2 regions of the Streptomyces sp. NPDC059534 genome follow, and region 2 is predicted to be linked to the other one. Evidence: predicted binding sites of a transcription regulator. Region 2 holds the regulator's gene; the other holds the start of a gene.
The links. Region 2 encodes HspR, which represses chaperone genes until heat shock. Its sites were predicted from a motif close to TTGAGNNNNNNNNNCTCAA; they were not measured.
Positions count from the first base shown of each region.

Region 1: a site for HspR is predicted at 6,973-6,991, ahead of lon (endopeptidase La). Genes of this name have one in related genera too.

Region 1 covers NZ_JBHWAQ010000009.1:69,329-79,620, reverse strand. Annotated here, with positions in the region: gene ACFVZH_RS13785 (spermidine synthase) at 1-257, opposite strand, end outside; gene surE (5'/3'-nucleotidase SurE) at 360-1,430, opposite strand; gene ACFVZH_RS13775 (glycoside hydrolase family 3 protein) at 1,643-3,409, opposite strand; gene ACFVZH_RS13770 (TetR/AcrR family transcriptional regulator) at 3,591-4,232, shown strand; gene ACFVZH_RS13765 (DUF2867 domain-containing protein) at 4,272-4,862, opposite strand; gene ACFVZH_RS13760 (TetR/AcrR family transcriptional regulator) at 4,999-5,559, shown strand; gene ACFVZH_RS13755 (hypothetical protein) at 5,602-6,153, opposite strand; gene ACFVZH_RS13750 (GNAT family N-acetyltransferase) at 6,245-6,883, opposite strand; gene lon (endopeptidase La) at 7,014-9,425, shown strand; gene ACFVZH_RS13740 (DUF4240 domain-containing protein) at 9,511-10,086, shown strand; gene ACFVZH_RS13735 (lytic polysaccharide monooxygenase) at 10,127-10,292, opposite strand, start outside.
Region 2 covers NZ_JBHWAQ010000011.1:17,735-28,026, forward strand. Annotated here, with positions in the region: gene ACFVZH_RS15555 (hypothetical protein) at 1-115, opposite strand, end outside; gene ACFVZH_RS15560 (hypothetical protein) at 168-332, opposite strand; gene ACFVZH_RS15565 (pyridoxal phosphate-dependent aminotransferase) at 514-1,692, shown strand; gene ACFVZH_RS15570 (YbjN domain-containing protein) at 1,776-2,309, opposite strand; gene ACFVZH_RS15575 (hypothetical protein) at 2,450-2,869, shown strand; gene clpB (ATP-dependent chaperone ClpB) at 2,871-5,462, opposite strand; gene ACFVZH_RS15585 (pyridoxamine 5'-phosphate oxidase family protein) at 5,585-5,989, shown strand; gene ACFVZH_RS15590 ((2Fe-2S)-binding protein) at 6,092-6,412, opposite strand; gene ACFVZH_RS15595 (5'-nucleotidase) at 6,409-6,672, opposite strand; gene ACFVZH_RS15600 (helix-turn-helix transcriptional regulator) at 6,812-7,795, shown strand; gene ACFVZH_RS15605 (hypothetical protein) at 7,801-8,268, shown strand; gene ACFVZH_RS15610 (heat shock protein transcriptional repressor HspR) at 8,326-8,769, opposite strand; gene dnaJ (molecular chaperone DnaJ) at 8,774-9,952, opposite strand; gene grpE (nucleotide exchange factor GrpE) at 9,983-10,292, opposite strand, start outside.

The sequences.
Region 1 (10,292 bases), on a different contig from region 2:
CCCCAGCGGGGGTCGGCGGCGGCGTGGGCGAGCGAGAAGCCGACGCCGAGACCGCCGACGAGGACGGAGGCGCCGGAGCGGGACCGCTCGGGGAGGGCGGCCAGCGCCGCGTCGATCAGAAGCCGCTCGGAGCGCCCGTCGGAGGTGTCCATGAGGAAGGTGCCGTTGGCGATGATCTCGAAGTGTTCGGCTCTGCGCCGCAGCACGACCTCTCCGTGCGGTCCTTCACGGTGGTCGAGGATCTGGGGGGAGGGCATCGTCGATCTGTCCGCTCTCGCTCGGCAGTCGGTCCCGGCCATCCTCGTGGGGCGGACGGCCGGGATCAACACGTTATGGAGCCGGAGCGTCACGCAAGGTCCTCAGGGGCGCGGGGCCTCGTGCTTCACGAAGTGCTCGATCCGGTTCAGCTCGGGGCGGGCGTCGACCGGGGAGCCGTACGTGCGGTCCCAGGTGACCGGGGCGATCGTGATGTGGCCGCGGTCGAGCAGCCAGGTGGAGTCGGCGTCCTTCCGGCCCTCGGCGCACTCGCCCTCGCCGCTGCCGTCCAGCGGGCACAGGCCGAGGGCGATGTCGAAGGAGTCGCCGTCCCCGCGCTGTTCGAAGGCGTGGTAGACGACCGCGCCGTCGCCGACGCGGGTCCAGACCGGGGCCTTGGCGGGCACGCCCGCGCTGACGTCGGGGTAGTCGACCTTCAGGGCGAACTTCGGGGTCAGCAGCCCGCGCTGCCTGAGCCCGGCGACGAGACGGGCGCCGAACTCGGCGTGGGCGCGGTAGTTGACGCGGGGGAAGTTCAGGTTGCTCTCGTCGCCCGAGGAGGAGAAGGCGAGCGCCGGGACCCCCTGGTCGATGGCGGCGACGGCCGCGCCGACGGTGCCGGAGTCGTTGACGCTCGCGGAGACGTTGGGGCCGGAGTTGATGCCGGTGAGGACCAGGTCGGGGGCCCCGGTCCAGCCGGCCTTGGCTCTGAGTCCGCCGCGCAGGGCGAGCTTGACGGTGTCGGCGGGGGTGGCGCTGGGGGAGTCCTTGGCGCAGGGGCCGGCGGCGAGGCAGACGCCGTAGACCGCGCCGCCGGAGGGCGCCTCGGCGCAGTCCCCCTCGTAGCCGGCGGGCAGGGCGGTGCGGCGCTGGGCGGTGACGACGCCGCCGTTGGTGACGGCGGTGCCCTTGCCGGACTGGACCTGCCAGGGCGCCATGACGACGACGTCGGCTCCGGCGGCGCACATCGCGCGGCGGAGCTCGTACAGGCCGAGTCCGTCGGAGTTGCTCGCCTTCGCGGCCTGCATCGAGTCGTCGTTGGAGATCAGGATCCGCATCCCGGCGAGCGGGCGGGCGGTGCCGTGGGCGGTGGTCTGCGCGGTCGTGGCGTAGGCGGTTGCGCCGAGGCCGAGGAGGACGGCGGTGGCCGCGGAGAGTGCGAGGTACGTGCGCATGGAGAACCCTTCAGGTGCATGACATGCGGGCAGGGGAAAGAGATCCGGGGCCCTGCCCCCCACGGGAGGGCCCCGGATCGCGCGCGGAGTCGTTCAGGTACTCCGCGGTCTGGGGGTGTACCGGCCTGCGGCGTCGGGCCGCGGGTGTCCCGGTCCCGGCCGGTCCCGGCCCGGGGCGTCAGGCCGTGGCTGTCCCGGTCCCGGCCCGGGCGTCAGGCCGTGGGTGTCCCGGTGCGCGGGGACAGGCCGTGGCCGTACGGGAACACCGGGTCCGCCGTGTCGTTCGGGACGTCCGGCCGGGAGGCCGCGACCGCCGCCATCGAGCGCGGCAGCTCGAAGGGCAGCCGCCCCTCGGCCCGCGCCCGCCCGAAGGCCACGTCGAGCAGGGCCTCGTCGCTCGCGCCGTAGTCGGCGATCAGCGCCGCCGCCCGCTCGGCGATCTCCGGCAGGACGGCCGGCCGCTCCAGGTTGACGCAGACCACCGTCGGCACGGCGGCCAGCAGCCCGAGGATCCGGGCCAGCTCCTCGTCGGGGAAGGCGAGGGAGCCGGAGTGGAAGAAGGACTCGAAGAGGTTCGGCCGCTCCTCGAAGGGGGTGCGCAGCCGCAGGACCGCGAGGTCGGCCCCGGCCGGGTCGGCGACGATCTCGCCGTACGCCGCCGCGACCGCCGGGTCGACGTTCTCCACGTACAGCCTCGGCCGGCCCGTCAGGGGGAGCGGTCCGTCGGTGAGGACGGTGAGGGAGCGGCGCTGGGCGGCGGCGCCCGCGGCCTTGAAGTCGGCGCGGCCGACCGTCTCCGCCGCCTCGTCGGGGTCGACGTACCGCCGCTCGTCGAAGAGTCCGAGCAGGAACTTCTCGCGCAGCAGGCGGCGCACGGAGTCGTCGATCCGCGCCTCGGGGATCCGGCCGGACGCCATCAGCTCCACGATCACCTCGGGGCACTGCTCGCCGCCGAACTGGTCGACGCCCGCGTCGAGGGCCTTCGCCGCCCGCTCGGCCACACTCAGGTGCTCGACGCCCCAGGCCCGCGCCTCGTGCGTCTCGCCGAAGATGACGGCGTCGGTGAGCAACCCCCAGTCGGTGCAGACGATGCCGGTGAAGCCGAGCTCCTCGCGGAGCAGTCCGGTGACGACGCCCCGGTTGAAGCCGAAGCCGACCTCCTCCCAGTCGGTGCCGACGGGCTGGCCGTAGTACGGCATCATCTGCGCGCAGCCGGCGGCGATCGCCGCCTTGAAGGGCTCCAGGTGCAGTTCGCGCAGGCCGCCGGGGTAGACCTGCTCCTTGCCGTGCGGGAAGTGCGGGTCCTCGCCGTCCTTCTGCGGGCCGCCGCCGGGGAAGTGCTTGACCATGGCGGCGACCGACTCGGTGCCGAGGCGGTCGCCCTGGAGGCCGCGGACGTAGGCCCGCACGAGTTCGCCGGTCAGTTTCGCGTCCGAGCCGAAGGTGCCGGACTGGCGGGACCAGCGGGGCTCGCTGGCGAGGTCGATCTGCGGGTGGAGCGCGGTGCGGAAGCCGACGGAGAGGTACTCGCGGCGGACGGTGTCGGCGAAGCGGAAGACCAGCTCCGGGTCGCCGATGGCGGCCAGGCCGAGCGCCTCGGGCCAGGCGGAGAAGGCGCCGGCGTTGAAGGAGGCGCCGACGTTGTCGGTGAAGGCGTGCCACGGGTCCGTGGAGAGCGTGACGGGGATGCCGAGCCGGGTGCCCGCGGCCATCTCCTGGACGGCGTTGTGCCAGAGCGCCATCTCGCGGGCGCCGTGGGTGCCGAGCAGGTTGAAGTGGGTGAGCCGCCGGTCCTCGACGAGCTCCGGGGTGGCGAACGGCAGCATCGAGCCGTCGGTGTCGGTCACCGGGGTGCCGTCCGGATTCATCATCAGCATGGAGTGGAAGAGCTGTCCGGCCTTCTCCTCCGGCGTCATCCGGGCGAGGAGGTCCTCCACGCGCTCGTCCACGGCGCGGGTGGGGTCCTGGTAGGGGTTCATGCCGTACGTCCCTGCTTGTGTGACCGGGCTGCGTGACCGGGTCGGCCGACCCGGGGAGGCGGCGGTGCCGGTCTCGGGCGCCCTCAGGCTAAGCGTGAAAACCGAGTAACCACTAGGTTTCTGAAATGTGACCTGGGTCACGCGACAAAGGGGATGTTTCGGGCCCGGATAAGGTGGCCGCATGCCGGAGAACACGGGCCGCACGCCCCGCAAGAGCGCAGGCCGGGGCAGTTACGCGGTCGGTGACGCGCGCCGCCAGAAGATCCTGGACACCGCCGTCGACCACTTCGGGCAGTGGGGCTTCCACGCCTCCTCCCTCGCCCGGATCGCCAACGACTGCGGCATCACCCAGGGTGGATTGCTGCACCACTTCCGCAGCAAGGAGGACCTGCTCCTCTCGGTCCTCGCGCAGAGCGAACAGCACGACGTGGAGCGGCTCTTCAGCGTCGACCCCGAGTCGTACGAGGCGTACCTCGACACCCTCGTCGCCCTGATCGAGGAGAACACCCGGCGCCCCGGCATCGTCCGCATGTTCAACGTCCTGGTGGGCGAGTCCGGCAACGTCGGCCACCCCGCCCACGCGTACTTCAAGGAGCGCTACGCGCGCGTGCTCCGGCACACGGTCGACCTCCTGGAGCAGGCCGTCCGGCGCGGCGAACTCCGCCCCGACACCGACTGCCCGGCCGTCGCCCGGGAGCACCTCGCCGTCATGGACGGCCTGCAGATCCAGTGGGCCCTCGACCCGTCCTCGATGGACATGCCGGCCCGTGTCGGCGCCTACCTGCGGCGGCAGTACGCGGCGATCGCCGCCCCGAAGGGCTGACGCGAACGCCCGGCGGCGCCCTGTCCGGTGTCCCGCCGGTCAGGCCGCCGCCTTGCCCGCCTCCCACTCGCGGCCGATCCCGCGCAGCAGCTTCGGGTACACGCCCAGGTACCGGAACGGCTTGATCCCCGCCATGTAGACGGCGCCGAGCAGGCCGTTGGGCTTCACGAGGACGGCCATCCGGGCACGGTGGCGGCCCGGGGCGCCGTCCGGGACCCAGCCGATGTGCATTACCGCGTGCACGGTCCGGTTCGCGCTCTCCGCCACCCACTCGTCGTGCGTCCGGTAGACGGACGTGAAGGGGACCGCCCGCAGATCGGGCCCGCGTGGCCCCTCGCGGAGGTCCTCGGGGAGCCGGTCCCGGAGGGTCTCCACGCGCGCGCCGAGGCCGGCGGCGGGCTTGTCCCAGCCGAGCAGCGCGCCCAGCTTCCAGCGGATCGCGAAGAGCGTGCGGACCACGGGGGAGGAGAGGGCGGTTCCCCCGCCGCTCGTGAACTGCCGTACCAGCCGGTCGAGATCGTCCGGGCCGCCCGTGACGGGCAGTTCCCACACGTCCTCGACCTGGAAGTCGCCGGTGAACTCGTGGATCCGCCACGGGCGGGAGGTGTGCGCGGTGCGGGGAAGTCTCATGGCCGTACCCCTGTTCCGACGCCGGGACGACGTCTCTGCGATGGATCTATACGGTGGCGTATAGATCAAGCGTAGACCCGTCTGTACGGCGCCGTATAGTCGGGCGGACGAGTGGCGCGGTGAGGAGGGACACACCATGGGAGCGATTCGCACCCCCCGGGGCCGGTGGATCGAGGAGGGCCTTCGCGCGCTGGCCGACGGCGGCCCCGAAGCCGTGCGGATCGAGCCGCTGGCCCAGGCGCTCGGCGTCAGCAAGGGCGGCTTCTACGGCTACTTCGCCAACCGCGACGCCCTGCTCGACGAGATGCTCGACACCTGGGAGCAGGGAGTTACCGATGCCGTGATCGAGCGGGTCGAGAGCGGCGGCGGGGACCCCCGGGCCAAGCTGGAGCGGCTCTTCGGCCTGGTCCGCGACGCCGTCGGCGAACCGGTGACCGGCACCGCCGTCGACCTCGCGATCCGCGACTGGGCCCGGCGTGACGAGACCGTCGCCGCACGCCTGCGCCGCACCGACGACCGGCGCATGGAGTACCTGCGTTCGCTCTTCCGGAGCTTCTGCCCCGACGAGGACGACGTCGAGGCCCGCTGCATGCTGGTCTTCTCGCTGCGCGTCGCCAACCCCCTCATCGCGGCCGGCCACGGCACGCGCACGCGCGCGGACGTGCTGGCGCTCACCAAGGACTGGCTGCTCAGGTAGCCGCCGTCGCACCCGGCCGGTCCGGGGCGCGGTGGCCGGTGTTCACCGGCCGGTCGGCGGGCCGCCCTCGGGCAGGGCGGCGAAGACGCGCTGAAGGGCGGCCGGGCGCTCGCCGTCGCCCGCGACGACCAGGCGGTGGCGGTACGTGACGTAGTACTGGAAGCCGTCGGGGATCGGGCTGCCGGTCGGGCGCTCCGGGACCCGGGCGTAGGCGGGGTCCTCCAGGGCGGCGCGGAGTTCGGCGGCCTCGGCGGGGGTCTGGCGCCCGGTGCGGGGCGGCTTGGTGCCGGAACGGCTGGTCCAGGTGCCGTCGTAGTGGACGACGAGCTGGTTGCGGACGCCGGCGAGGCCGCCGTTGACCACCACCTCGACGAGGACCTCGCCCGGCTGGGGGTCCTGGGACGGGGTGGCCGGCACCGTCGTGGCGGCGCCGGCCGACGGGTCCGCCGGGGGCGCGGTGGGCGCGGTCGCCTCCGAGGGCGGCCCGCCGGGCGCGGGCGACACCACCGGCCCGCAACCGCTCGCCCCGCCGACGGCCAGGGCCGCCGCCAGCAGCAGGGACCCGCACCACTTCCCGTGTACGCCTCGCACCATGGGTCGAGCATGCCCCGTAAGGGGTGTCCCGCGCAGCCGGACGGGCTCGGTTCCCGGACCCGGCGGGGTGCGGCCGGCGGTCCGGTGCCCGTCAGGCGCCGTCGCGGACGATGCCGGTGAGCGGGCCCCGGTAGCGCCAGTCGAGCGAGTCGTAGAGGGCGAAGCCGTCGGTGGTGGCCGCGAGGACCCCGGTCGTGGCGCCCGCCTGGGCGGCGGCGGCCTCCAGGGTGCGCATGACGTTGGCGCCGAGGCCGCGCCGCCGGTGGGCGGGGTCGGTCTCGATCTGGTCGGCGACGGCCGTGGAGCCGGTCGGGGCGATCTGGCCGCGGGCGGCGAGGGTGCCGTCCGGGGCGAGGATCCGGACCCGGATGACGCCGTCCCGGGTCTCGGTGGTCCGGACGTACGCCTCCGGGGGCGCGGGCCGGGCGCCCGGGTCCAGCGGCTTGACCATCATGAAACCGGGGTCGTCGGGGACGGTCCACCCCTCGGTGATCCAGGGGGCCACGTCCTCCGGGGACGCCATGACCTTGAGCCAGCTGTACGGCTCGGTGAGCCGGGTGCAGAGCGCCCCGACGGAGGCCGCGTCGGGGGCCGGCAGGACGTGCCGCACGACGTGGCGGGGCAGGCCGACGTCGATGCGGTGGCCCCAGGGTTCGGTGACGGCGGCCGGAGTGCCACGGGAGACGGTCCAGCCCGCCACCCAGGCCGATGTAATGGCTGCAATATCCATGCAGGGATTACATCTCGTGCCACGCGCCCGCGTGGGGGTGATCGCTCAGAGCGAACGAACGTCCGGGAACATTCCGGGGCTCAGGTGCATTGAGTCGGTACAGCTCAACTTGACTGCCGAAGGGGAGATCATGGCTTCTGAGTCCATGGCGTCCGTGCCGCTCACTCTGCCTGTGCTGCCGCTCGACGACGAGGTCGTGCTGCCCGGAATGGTGGTGCCGCTCGACCTGTCCGACACCGATGTACGCGCCGCCGTCGAGGCCGCCCAGTCCGCCGCCCGCCCCGGCGCGGGCAAGCCGCGGGTACTGCTGGTGCCCCGCGTCGACGGGACCTACGCCGGAACCGGCGTCCTGGGCGTCGTCGAACAGGTGGGACGCCTGTCCGACGGCGACCCCGGCGCACTGATCCGCGGCATCGGCCGCGTCCGCATCGGCGCCGGCACGACCGGCCCCGGCGCGGCCCTGTGGGTCGAGGGCGGCACGGTCGAGGAGATCCTGCCCGACCCGCTGCCCGGCTCCGTGACCGAACTGGTCAAGGAGTACAAGGCACTCGCCACCAGCTGGCTCACGAAGCGCGGCGCCTGGCAGGTCGTCGACCGCGTCCAGCAGATCGACGGCGTCGGCGCCCTCGCCGACAACTCCGGATACTCGCCCTTCCTCACCGTCGAGCAGAAGGTCGCGCTCCTGGAGACGGCCGACCCGGTCGCCCGCCTCAAGCTCGCCACCGCCCAGCTCCGCGAGCACCTCGCCGAGCAGGACGTCGCCGAGACCATCGCCAAGGACGTCCAGGAGGGCGTCGACAAGCAGCAGCGCGAGTTCCTGCTCCGCCGTCAGCTCGAAGCCGTCCGCAAGGAGCTCCGCGACCTCAACGGCGAGGTCGAGGGCGACGAGTCCGACGACTACCGCGCCCGCGTGGAGGCCGCCGACCTGCCCGAGAAGGTCCGCGAGGCCGCCCTCAAGGAGGTCGAGAAGCTGGAGCGGTCCAGCGACCAGTCCCCCGAGGGCTCCTGGATCCGCACCTGGCTCGACACCGTCCTCGAACTGCCGTGGAACGAGCGGACCGAGGACCGCTACGACATCCGGGGCGCCCGCGCCGTCCTCGACGCCGAGCACGCCGGCCTCGACGACGTGAAGGAACGCATCACCGAGTACCTCGCGGTGCGCAAGCGCCGCTCCGACCGGGGCCTCGGCGTCGTCGGCGGCCGCCGCGGCGGAGCCGTGCTCGCCCTCGTCGGCCCGCCCGGCGTCGGCAAGACCTCGCTCGGCGAGTCCGTCGCGCACGCCATGGGCCGCGAGTTCGTCCGCGTCGCCCTCGGCGGCGTACGGGACGAGGCGGAGATCCGCGGCCACCGGCGGACCTACGTCGGCGCCCTGCCCGGCCGGATCGTCCGCGCCGTCAAGGAAGCCGGGTCGATGAACCCGGTGGTCCTGCTCGACGAGATCGACAAGGTCGGCTCCGACTTCCGCGGCGACCCCGCGGCGGCCCTCCTCGAAGTCCTCGACCCGGCGCAGAACCACACCTTCCGCGACCACTACCTGGAAGTCGAACTCGACCTCTCCGACGTCGTCTTCCTGGCCACGGCCAACGTCCTCGAAGCCATCCCGGAGGCGCTCCTCGACCGCATGGAGCTGGTCAGGCTCGACGGCTACACGGAGGACGAGAAGGTCGTCATCGCCCGCGACCACCTGCTCCCGCGCCAGCTGGAGCGGGCCGGCCTGGAGTCCGGCGAGGTCGTCCTGGAGGACGCAGCCCTGCGGAAGCTGGCCGGCGAGTACACCCGCGAGGCGGGCGTGCGCACCCTGGAGCGGTCGATCGCCCGGCTGCTGAGGAAGGTCGCCGCCCAGCACGAACTGGGCGACCGCGAGCTGCCGTTCGCGGTCGGTCCCGAGGACCTGCGGGAGCTCATCGGGCGTCCGCACCACGTGCCGGAGTCGGCCCAGGACCCGGCCGAGCGGCGCACGGCGGTGCCCGGTGTCGCCACCGGGCTCGCCGTGACGGGCGCGGGCGGCGACGTGCTCTTCGTCGAGGCGTCCCTCGCCGACCCGGAGACCGGCGCCGCGGGACTGACCCTCACCGGCCAGCTGGGCGACGTGATGAAGGAGTCGGCGCAGATCGCGCTCTCCTTCCTCCGCTCGCACGGCGCGGAGCTGGAGCTGCCCGTCACCGGCCTCAAGGACCGGGGCGTGCACATTCACTTCCCGGCGGGTGCCGTGCCCAAGGACGGCCCGAGCGCGGGCGTGACCATGACGACCGCGCTGGCGTCCCTGCTGAGCGGCCGCCTGGTCCGCACGGACGTCGCCATGACCGGCGAGGTCTCCCTCACCGGCCGGGTGCTCCCGATCGGCGGCGTGAAGCAGAAGCTCCTCGCCGCGCACCGGGCGGGCATCACCACGGTCGTGATCCCCAAGCGGAACGAGGCCGACCTGGACGACGTCCCGGCCGAGATCCTGGAGAAGCTGGAGGTCCACCCGGTGACGGACGTCCGGCAGGTCCTGGAGATCGCGCTGGCCCCGGCGGCGGTGCCGGTGGGCGTGGCCGCGTAACTTCCCGCGCCGGAGCGGGGTGTCCTGCCGGGGCACCCCGTTCCGGCGTATCCGGATGTCGGTCGGGGCTGTCATGCTCGTACGCATGAACGAAGACGCCTTCTGGGCTCTCATCGACGAGTTGAGCCGCCGTCCCGGTGACCGGGACGAACGGCTGGAGTGGCTGCGGGCCGAGCTGGTACGGCGTCCGGCGACCGAGAGCGTGGCGTTCCAGGTGCGGCTCGAGGAGGCGTGCGAGGGCGCCGACTCGCGCGCGGTGTGGACGGCGGCGGACCTGGTCGAGGGCGGCGACTGCACGGACGACGGCTTCCACTACTTCACGCTCTGGCTCGTGGGCCAGGGACGCAAGGTGTACGAGTCGGTCGTCGCCGACCCGGACACGCTGGCCGACGTGTCGGGGATACGGGCGCTCGTGGGCCGGCACCGCGACACGTGGGGCGACCACGAGTGGCCCGAGTGGGAGGAGCTCGACTACGTCGCGCAGGACGCGTTCGACGAGCTGACCGGCCAGGAGGACGACGAGGGGGACGCGTTCCTCGACGCGGTCGAGGAGCTCGCGGGAGAGCGGGAAGAGGACGAGGTGCCCTGGGGGTCTCGGCCGGAGGGGTTGGCGATTCCCCGGCTCGCCGCCCTCTTCCCGCCCCGGTCGTCCGGCTCCTAGGAGGCGCGGGGTCCCCGGCTGACCGGGGACCCCGGAGGCGTCAGGAGGCGGACGGGTTCCGGCGGCGGCCCAGGAGCAGGCTGCCGGCCGCGAAGGCGGCGACGGCGCCCGCGCCGGCCAGGGCCAGGGGGAGCGGCGAGGAGGGGGCTCCGGCGGCCTCGGAGGAGAGGGCCGGGGCCTGCTCGTCACCGCCGTGGCCCGCGTGG
Region 2 (10,292 bases):
CTGCCCAGCCGCCGCGCTTCCGGCCGCCGCGCCACTTGCCGCGCCCCCGGTCGCGGACGGTGGAGATCAGGCCGATGACGACCAGAGCCCCCAGGATCACGATGAAGATCTCCATCAGTACTACCCCCGTTCTTCTGTGCGAGGGGGATGCCCCCTACGGCCCCCCGTCAAAGCGGACTTGAGCGAATCGAGAGCTTCAGCTGCACGAGGAGGAGGAGCACGAGGACGACGAGCACGAGGAGCTCGAACACGAGGAGCTGGAGCAGGAGAACGAGGAGGAGGAGCAGGACGAGGACGACGAGGAGGACGTGGAGGAGGACGAACCGGCCCACCAGCTGTCGCCGACGCCGCCCGCCCGCGTCGTGCCGCTCAGCGCCCGCCCGACGACCCACACCACGACCGCGATCACGATCGCGATCCCGAGGATGAAGACTGCGATGTTCATGCCAGGGCGATCCCCTTGCAGGGACACCGTCAAAGCGCACTTGAGCAAGTCCAGAGCTTCCCCCCAGGATGGCGGTCATGACACGACCGCTGCTCAATCGCCGTCTCGCCGAGTTCGGGACGACGATCTTCGCCGAGATGTCCGCGCTCGCCGCCAGGACCGGGTCGATCAACCTCGGCCAGGGCTTCCCCGACACCGACGGCCCGGAGGAGATCCGGGAGGCGGCGGTCCGGGCGCTGCGGGACGGCCGCGGCAACCAGTACCCGCCGGGCCCCGGCGTCCCCGAGCTGCGGACCGCCGTCGCCGACCACCAGCGGGAGCGGTACGGCCTCGCGTACGACCCCGAGACGGAGGTGCTGGTCACCGCGGGCGCCACCGAGGCCATCGCGGCCGCCCTCCTGGCGCTGGTCGAGCCGGGCGACGAGGTGATCGCCCTGGAGCCGTACTACGACTCGTACGCGGCGTGTGTCGCGATGGCCGGCGGCACCCGCGTCCCCGTCACCCTCCGCCCCCACGAGGGCGCCTACGTCCTCGACCTGGACGAGCTGCGGGCCGCCGTCACCGACCGGACCCGGCTGATCCTGCTCAACACCCCGCACAACCCCACCGGCACCGTCCTCTCCCGGGCCGAGCTGACCGCGATCGCCGAGCTGGCGGTCGAGCGGGACCTGCTCGTCGTCACCGACGAGGTGTACGAGCACCTGGTGTTCGACGACGCCGCGCACGTGCCGATCGCGACCCTGCCCGGCATGCGGGAGCGCACGGTCACCATCGGTTCGAGCGGGAAGACGTTCTCGTTCACGGGCTGGAAGGTCGGCTGGATCACCGCGAGCCCCGCGCTGACCTCCGCCGTCCGGTCCGCCAAGCAGTTCCTCACGTACGTCTCCGCCGGCCCCTTCCAGTACGCGATCGCCGAGGCGCTCCGCCTCCCGGCCGCCTACTTCGACGGCCTGCGCGCCGACCTCCAGGCCAAGCGGGACCTGCTGAGCGAAGGGCTCGCGCAGGCCGGGTTCGAGGTGTACCGCCCGGCCGGCACCTACTTCGTCACCACCGACATCCGCCCGCTCGGCGCCGACGACGGCTTCGCCTTCTGCCGCTCCCTGCCCGAGCGCGCCGGCGTCGTCGCCATCCCCAACGCCGTCTTCTACGACCACCGCGAGGCCGGCGCGCCGTTCGTCCGTTTCGCCTTCTGCAAGAAGACCGAGGTCCTGGAGGAGGCGGTGGCCCGGCTCAAGCGGCTCGCCTGAGGCGCCGCCTCCCGGGACGCACGAGAGCCCGGCACCCCCTGGGAGGGGGTGCCGGGCTCTCGTGGCGTGCGGGGCGGGGAGGCTCAGTCCTCCTCGTCGCCCGCCTTGTCCTCGGGGGACTCCAGGCCGAACTGCTCCACGATCCACTTGTCGAACTCGATGGAGGCGCGGACCCAGCTGACCGTGGAGGACACGAAGTGCTCCAGGGCGACGCCGGTGCCGATCAGCATCTGGGCCTCGCCGATGAGGCGGAGGGTGGCCGAGCCGTCCTCCTCCTCGTGGAGGTGCGTGTAGACCTTGGGCCACAGGGTGCGGCGGTTCCAGTCGTCGATCGCGTCGAGGACCTTCGCGCGGTCGTCGGCCGAGTGCGGGCGGTCGTAGAACGTCCGGACCGAGAAGACCTGCTGCTCGTCCTCGCCGCGGAACATGAAGTAGGTGCGGAACTCCTCCCACGGCGCCGCGAGGTCACCCTCGTCGTCGACGACGTACTTCAGCTCCATCTGCTCGAGGAGCTGCTTGACGAGGTCCTGGTCGGGGACGACGGGGCCCGCCGGTCCTGCGGCCTGAGGCTGGGGCTGGCCCCCGAAATTCGGAATCGAGGACGGGTCGATGCTCACCGTGTATTTCCCTTCGTACGGATGCCCGCCATCCTCTCCCATGCCGGGCGGTACGTGGCAACCCCCACCTCCCGCGATCCGCTGCGGGCTGACAAGATCTGGGCCTCATGGGGGAGAAATCGGGGAAGAAGTCGGGACCGGTGAAGCCGCGCAGGTGGACCTGGTTGTGGGTCCTGGTGGCGGTGACCGTGTTCTGCGGCGGTCCGGCGGCCGTGCTGGCCTGGGGCGCGATGGCCTGGAGCGAGATCGGCGAGACGAAAGAGGTCGACTGCGCCGAGGTGATGACCTTCGCGCGGGGAAGCCTCCCGATGAGCGCCGAGGACGCCCGCTGCACGGCGGCCCACTGGCAGGACACCCAGGCCACGGCCGAGTTCCGGATGCCGCGCTCCGAGCTCGGGGGGTGGCTGGAAGCGACCTATCCGACGGGGAAGCCCCCGTTCTCCTGCGAGCGGGACCTGTGCGTGGACGTGTCGTTCGACGAGCTGCTGTACGTGCACCTGCGGGTCACGTACGAGGACGGTGACACCGCCCTCGTACGTGTGCAGGCGTTCGACACCTGAGCTACCGGGCGGCCCCGACGATCAGGCCGTCCTCGAAGCGGTCCACCCGGACCGTGTCGCCGTCCTGGACCTCGCCGGCGAGGATCTCCCTCGCCAGCCGGTCGCCGATCGCCGTCTGGATCAGGCGGCGCAGCGGCCGGGCGCCGTACGCGGGGTCGTTGCCCTCCTCGGCGAGCCACTCCAGGGCCTCCGGGGTGACGTCGAGGACGAGCCGCCGGTCGGCGAGCCGCTTCGCGAGCCGGTCGATCTGGAGCCGGGCGATCCGGCCCAGCTCGGCCCGGTCGAGGGCGGAGAAGACCACCAGGTCGTCGAGCCGGTTGAGGAACTCCGGCTTGAAGGTCGCCCGGACCACGTCCAGGACCTGCTGCTTCTTGACGTCCTCCGAGGTCAGCGGGTCGACCAGGTACTGGCTGCCGAGGTTGGAGGTCAGGATCAGGATGGTGTTGCGGAAGTCCACCGTCCGGCCCTGTCCGTCGGTGAGCCGTCCGTCGTCCAGGACCTGGAGCAGGACGTCGAAGACCTCCGGGTGCGCCTTCTCCACCTCGTCGAGCAGGACGACGCTGTACGGGCGGCGGCGGACCGCCTCGGTGAGCTGGCCGCCCTCCTCGTAGCCGACGTAGCCGGGAGGGGCGCCGACCAGGCGGGCGACGCTGTGCTTCTCGCCGTACTCCGACATGTCGATGCGGATCATGGCCCGCTCGTCGTCGAAGAGGAAGTCGGCGAGCGCCTTCGCCAGCTCGGTCTTGCCGACGCCGGTCGGGCCGAGGAAGAGGAACGAGCCGGTGGGCCGGTCGGGGTCGGCGATGCCCGCGCGGGTGCGGCGCACGGCGTCGGAGACGGCCTGGACGGCCTCGGACTGGCCGATCAGCCGCCGGCCGAGCTCGTCCTCCATGCGCAGCAGCTTCTGCGTCTCGCCCTCCAGGAGGCGGCCGGCGGGGATGCCGGTCCAGGCGCCGACGACGTCCGCGATGTCGTCGGGACCGACCTCCTCCTTGACCATGGTGTCCTTCGAGGACTCCTGCTGGGCCTCGGCCTCGCTCGCCTCCTCCAGCTCCCGCTCCAGGGCCGGGATCTCCCCGTAGAGCAGCTTGGAGGCGGTGTCGAAGTCGCCGTCGCGCTGGGCGCGCTCGGCGCGGCCTCGGGTCTCGTCGAGGCGCTCCTTCAGCTCGCCGACGCGGTTGAGGGACTGCTTCTCCTTCTCCCAGCGGGCGGTGAGGCCGCGCAGCTCCTCCTCGCGGTCGGCGAGGTCGCGCCGCAGCTTCTCCAGGCGCTGCCTGCTCCCGGCGTCGGTCTCGTTCTTGAGGGCGAGCTCCTCCATGCGGAGCCGGTCCACGGAACGCTGGAGCTCGTCGATCTCGACGGGCGAGGAGTCGATCTCCATGCGGAGCCGGGAGGCGGCCTCGTCGACGAGGTCGATGGCCTTGTCGGGGAGGAAGCGGGAGGTGATGTACCGGTCGGAGAGGGTCGCGGCGGCCACCAGCGCGGAGTCGTTGATCTGCACCTTGTGGTGGGCCTCGTACCGGCCCTTGAGGCCGCGGAGGATCGCGATGGTGTCCTCGACGGTCGGCTCGGCGACCAGGACCTGCTGGAAGCGGCGCTCCAGGGCGGGGTCCTTCTCGATCCGCTCGCGGTACTCGTCGAGGGTGGTCGCGCCGACCATGCGCAGCTCGCCGCGGGCCAGCATCGGCTTGAGCATGTTGCCGGCGTCCATGGCGGAGTCGCCGCCGGCGCCCGCGCCGACGACCGTGTGCAGCTCGTCGATGAACGTGATGATCTGGCCGTCGCTCGCCTTGATCTCGGAGAGGACGGTCTTCAGGCGCTCCTCGAACTCGCCGCGGTACTTGGCGCCCGCGACCATCGCGCCGAGGTCGAGCGAGACCAGCCGCTTGTTCTTCAGCGACTCGGGCACGTCGCCCTTCACGATCCGCTGGGCGAGGCCCTCGACGACGGCTGTCTTGCCGACGCCGGGCTCGCCGATGAGGACCGGGTTGTTCTTGGTGCGGCGGGACAGCACCTGCACGACGCGGCGGATCTCGTGGTCGCGGCCGATGACCGGGTCCAGCTTGCCCTCGCGCGCGGCGGCCGTGAAGTCCGTGCCGAACTTCTCCAGCGCCTTGTACTGCCCTTCCGGGTCGGGTGTGGTCACCCGGCGTCCTCCCCTGCTCTTCTCGAACGCGTCGAGCAGCTTCGAAGCGCTCGCGCCCTGCCGGTCGAGGATCTCACCGGCCCGCCCGCCCTTGTCCGCGATACCGACGAGCAGGTGCTCGGTGGAGAGGTAGTCGTCTCCGAGCTCCTTGGCCCGCTTGTCGGCGTCGGCGATGACGGCGAGGAACTCGCGGTTGGGCTGCGGGGGCGCGACCGTGGACCCCGTGATGCTCGGCAGACCGGCGAGGAGCCGCTCCGCACCGGCGCGTACGACGGCCTGGTCGGCCTCGACGGCGGCGAGCAGGTCGGTGATGTTCTCGTTGTCCTGACCGGTCAGCAGCGCGAGCAGCAGATGGGCGGGGGTCAGGTCGGCGTGCCCGGCGGACACGGCGCTGCTGCTCGCCGCGTTGATCGCGTCCCGGCTCCGGTTGGTCAGTTCGGCGTCCACGTGCGGTGCTCCTCCTGGGTTCTCGTGGGTCCTCTCCTTCTATGACTTCTCCAGAGTACACAAAGTTGAGTCGAACCCGCTCAAGGTGTCGGAGGGAGCCCCGCCCCGGGTAGTTTCCGGGCATGGCCACAGATCCGAGGAACCCCTCCGACGCGTACATCGGCTTCTGGCGCGAGTACCACATGAGCACCCTGACCACCCCACGCCCGGACGGCACCCCGCACGTGGTGGCCGTCGGCGTCACGTACGACCCCGAGGGCGGGTACGCACGGGTGATCACCAACAAGAACAGCCGGAAGGTCGCCAACGTCCTGGCGGCGGGCGCGGAGGGCGCGCGGGTCGCGGTCTGCCAGGTCGACAAGGGGCGGTGGGCCACTCTGGAGGGCGTCGCCCGCATCCGCACCGAGGCGGAGGTCGTCGCGGACGCCGTCGCCCGCTACGCCGAGCGCTACGGCCGCACGCCGGCCCCCAACCCGGACCGGGTCGTCATCGAGATCGCCCTCACCCGGGCGATGGGCCGCGCCTGAGAAGTGCGCGGGCAGCACAGCGGCGCCATCGCGTTTCAGGTCCGCGATGGCGCCGCTGTGTGGGGGAAGTGCCTGAGCGATCTACAACGACGGGGGAATCGCTCAGGCACTGCGGGGGGTGGCGGTGATGGTCTCGGGCTCGATCAGCTGGTGGTCCCGCTGGTCGAGGTTGACGAAGATCATGCCGTACCGGATGGCACAGCGGATCGGCTGCGGAGCGCCCCGGGGGCGGCGCAGGCAGCGGTAGGCGCGGACGTCCTCGTCCTGCTCCCGTGCCACGACGATGGGCTCGCCGAAGAGGGTGACCTTCAGCGCGTCGCCACGGTGGGGGATGGCCGTGGCGAGGTCGACGAAGTGCCATCCGGACCGGTAGGCCGAAGCCATCTCCCGGCGGAACCTGGGGTCGTCCGGCGGGACGCTCATACTTCCGCGTCCGCCGGGGCGGAGTCCCACACCGGGTCGGTGACCTTCGCCGAGGCGACGTCCCACACCGGGTCGATCGGACGCGCCGGGGCGACGTCCCACACCGGGTCGGGCCGGCCCGCCGGGGCGACGTCCCACACCGGGTCGATCGGGGCTGCGACGACCTGGGCGGGCGCGCTGTCCCACACCGGGTCGCTGACGGCCAGCGCTCCTACTGCCGCCGCCCCAATGAAGACGGAAGCAAGTATCGAGCGAAGCATTTTCCTGGACATGAGCGGCTTCGACCTCACTTGATGGTTTCCTCTCCCCCGCGTACTAGACGATGGCTCACTCTTTGCGCGCACACCACCAGGGCAATGCATCATGTTCCTGAAATACAGGATCCTGGGGGGTGTGCAAATGGCGCAAAATCACATAGATGGGCCACATCCTCACGGGCATGTCGACCTCTGTGCAGCCGGATCGGACTTGTACGCACGTGCGTTGCGCATCGGGCGAATCACGCGGAGCGAGGCAGAAGCCGCACCGTGCCTCATGGATCTCGATCTGCTCCACCCGGACCCCGACGACCCGGCATGGCTCCGTCCGGTTCCCCCCTCCGCGGCCCTCGCGCGGCTCGTCCACCCTCTGGAACGCGAGATCCAGGAGCGGCGTTCCCTGGCCATGGGGCTGTCCAGCACGTTCGAGCAGTTCATGGCGATCAGCGCGCAGGACCCCTCGACGACCCACGCCATCACCGTCCTCGAAGGCATCCACCGCATCGACGCCGTCCTGAGCCGGGCCACCGCCGAGTGCTCGAAGGAACTGCTCACCGTCCAGCCGGGCGGCGCGCGCAGCGAGCACACCCTCAACACCGCGCTCAACCGGATCCAGCCATTGCTGGACCGCGGCGTCCATGTGCGCACGCTCTACCAGCACACCGCGCGGCACAGCCCCGGCATGCAGGTCTACCTCGAACAGGCCGGCATGGACCGGCTCCAGGTCCGCACCCTGGAGGAGAGCATCGAGCGGCTCATCATCATCGACCGCTCGGTGGCCCTGATACCCGCCCGCCAGGACCGGCAGGTCGCCCTGGAGCTGCGGCACCCCGGCCTGGTCGAGTACCTGGCGTCGGTGTTCGAGCAGTCCTGGGCGCGGGCCACCCCGTTCGGCGAGCAGCTGCCCAACGCACAGCCCCGGGACGGGATAAGCGGCGTCCAGCACTCCATCGCCAAACTCCTCGTCGAGGGACACGTCGACGAGGCCATCGCACGGCGGCTCGGGATGAACGTGCGGACGTGCCGTGCCCACATCGCCAAGCTGGCGACCGCGCTGGGGAGCGGCAGCCGGGCGCAGCTCGGGTACCTGATCGCGCAGTCCGGCATTCTCGAACGGGACGACTGACCGACGTGTACGTACAGATCGACCTCGACAGGGCCGCGGGGACGCTCCGGGTGTCCGGGTACGGACTGCCCGTCGTGGAGCTCCTGCGGGCCCCCGGCAGCCGCGCGGACGCCCACACGCCGATCGGGACCCGCCGGGCCGGCCTGCTGACGCTCTCCGTGGACGGGGAGCCGGCGACGGTCCGGGCGGCCAGGGGGCGGCTGCTGCGCCGCTCCTACCGGGTCGACGCCCGGGTCGGCGGCGTCCGCTACCGGCTGGTGCCCTGCGGCTACGACTACAGCGCCTTCTCCCGCGACGGACGCCGGATCGGCACCCTGCTGTCGTCGGGGAACGGCCGCGTCCAGGACGAGTGGGACGGCACGCCGGACCCCCTCGACCGCGTCCTCGGCACCGCCCTCGCCGCCGGGTTCGGGACCGGGGCGGCGCCCTGGTGGGAGACGGTCGGCGGCATCGTGGGCGAACTCATCCCGTGACGCGCGCGAGGCCCTGTCCACAGCTGTGGACAGGGCCTCGGCGGATACCGCGGGGACCTACTCGCCGCGCTTGGGACGCCACACCACCAGGGCGCTCGCCTGCTGCACGTCCTGGTACGGCACCAGGTCGCGCCGGTAGGAGGCGTGCACCTGGGCCTCGCGCTGCCGCATCGCCGCCGCCGCGCCGTCGACCGCGGCCGACAGCTCGGCGATCCGGCTCTGCAGCGCCGCGACCTGGTTCTCCAGTTCGATGATGCGCTTGATTCCGGCCAGGTTGATGCCCTCGTCCTGCGACAGCTGCTGCACCTGGCGGAGCAGCTCGATGTCACGGGCCGAGTAGCGCCGGCCCCGGCCGGCCGTACGGTCCGGGGAGACCAGGCCGAGCCGGTCGTACTGCCGGAGGGTCTGCGGGTGCAGACCGGAGAGCTGGGCCGCCACCGAGATGACGTACACCGGCGACTCGTCGGTCAGTTCGTACGGATTACGTCGGCGTCCGTCCATCGGGTCACGCTCCCTTCGCGGCCTGGAACAGCTCCGCCCGGGGATCCTCGGAGGCGGTCGCCTCGCGATAGGTCTCCAGGGCCTCGCGTGCCTTGTCGTCCAGCTCCTTGGGCACCGCGACCTCGACCGTCACGAGGAGGTCGCCGCGGGTGCCATCCTTGCGGACCGCGCCCTTGCCCCGGGCGCGCATGGTCAGACCGTTCGCCGAGCCCGCGGGCAGCTTGAGGGTGACCGAGGGGCCGCCGAGGGTCGGGACCTTGATCTCGCCGCCGAGCGCCGCCTCCGTGAAGGAGACCGGCACCGTGACGGTGAGGTTGTCGTCCCTGCGGCCGAAGACCGGGTGGGTGTCGACGTGCACGACGACGTACAGGTCGCCGTTCTGCCCGCCGCGCTCGCCCGGCGCTCCCTTGCCGCGCAGCCGGATCTTCTGCCCGTCGGAGACGCCCGCCGGGATGCGGACCTGCATGGTGCGGGAGGACTTGGCCCGCCCGCTGCCCTTGCAGACCTCGCAGGGGTTCTCGGCGATGAGGCCGCGGCCCTTGCAGTCGACGCACGGGTCGGTGAGCGAGAAGCCGCCGCCGCTGCCGCGCGAGACCTGACCGGTGCCGACGCAGGTCGGGCACACCCGGGGCGTGCCGTTCTTGTCGCCGGTGCCCGAACACGCCGTGCACGGCTGCTGGCTGGACATCCGCAGCGGTACGGTCGCGCCCTCGATGGCCTCGGTGAAGCTGAGCGTCACCTCGGACTCGACGTCCTGGCCGCGCCGCGGCTGGGTACGGGTGCCCCCGGCCGCCCCGCGGTTGAACAGCCCGCCGAAGACGTCGCCGATGCCCCCACCGCCACCGCCGAAGCCGCCGCCCGCCCCGCCCTGGGCGCCCCCGAAGAGGTCGCCCAGGTCGAAGTTGAACGAGCCGCCGCCGGGGCCGCCCGCGCGGAAGCCGCCGTTGCCGAAGAGGGCGCGGGCGTCGTCGTACTCCTTGCGCTTCTTGGCGTCACCGAGGATGTCGTTGGCCTCGGAGATCTCCTTGAAGCGCTCCTCCGCCTTGGTGTCGCCCTTGTTGGCGTCCGGATGGTTCTCGCGGGCGAGCTTCCGGTACGCCTTCTTGATCTCGGCCTCGGTGGCGTCCTTGGGGACGCCGAGAACCTTGTAGTAGTCCTTCTCGACGAAGTCCTTCGTGCTCATCGACGTCCCTCCTTCCGGACGATCGTTGCGTCACCCCTCTTCGGGGGCACCGCTCTCCTCGTCGGCCGACTTCTTCTCGTCCTTGGCCGGAGCCGCGCCCGGCTGGGGCTCGGCGACGGCCACGCGGGCGGGCCGGATGGTCCGCTCGCCGATCCGGTACCCCGGCTGCAGGATCGCCACGCAGGTCGTCTCGGTGACGTCCGGCGCGTACGAGTGCATCAGGGCCTCGTGGATCGTCGGGTCGAAGGGCTCGCCCTCCTTGCCGAACTGCTGCAGACCCATCTTGGCGACGACGGTCTCCATCGATTCGGCCACCGACTTGAACCCGCCCACGAGCTCG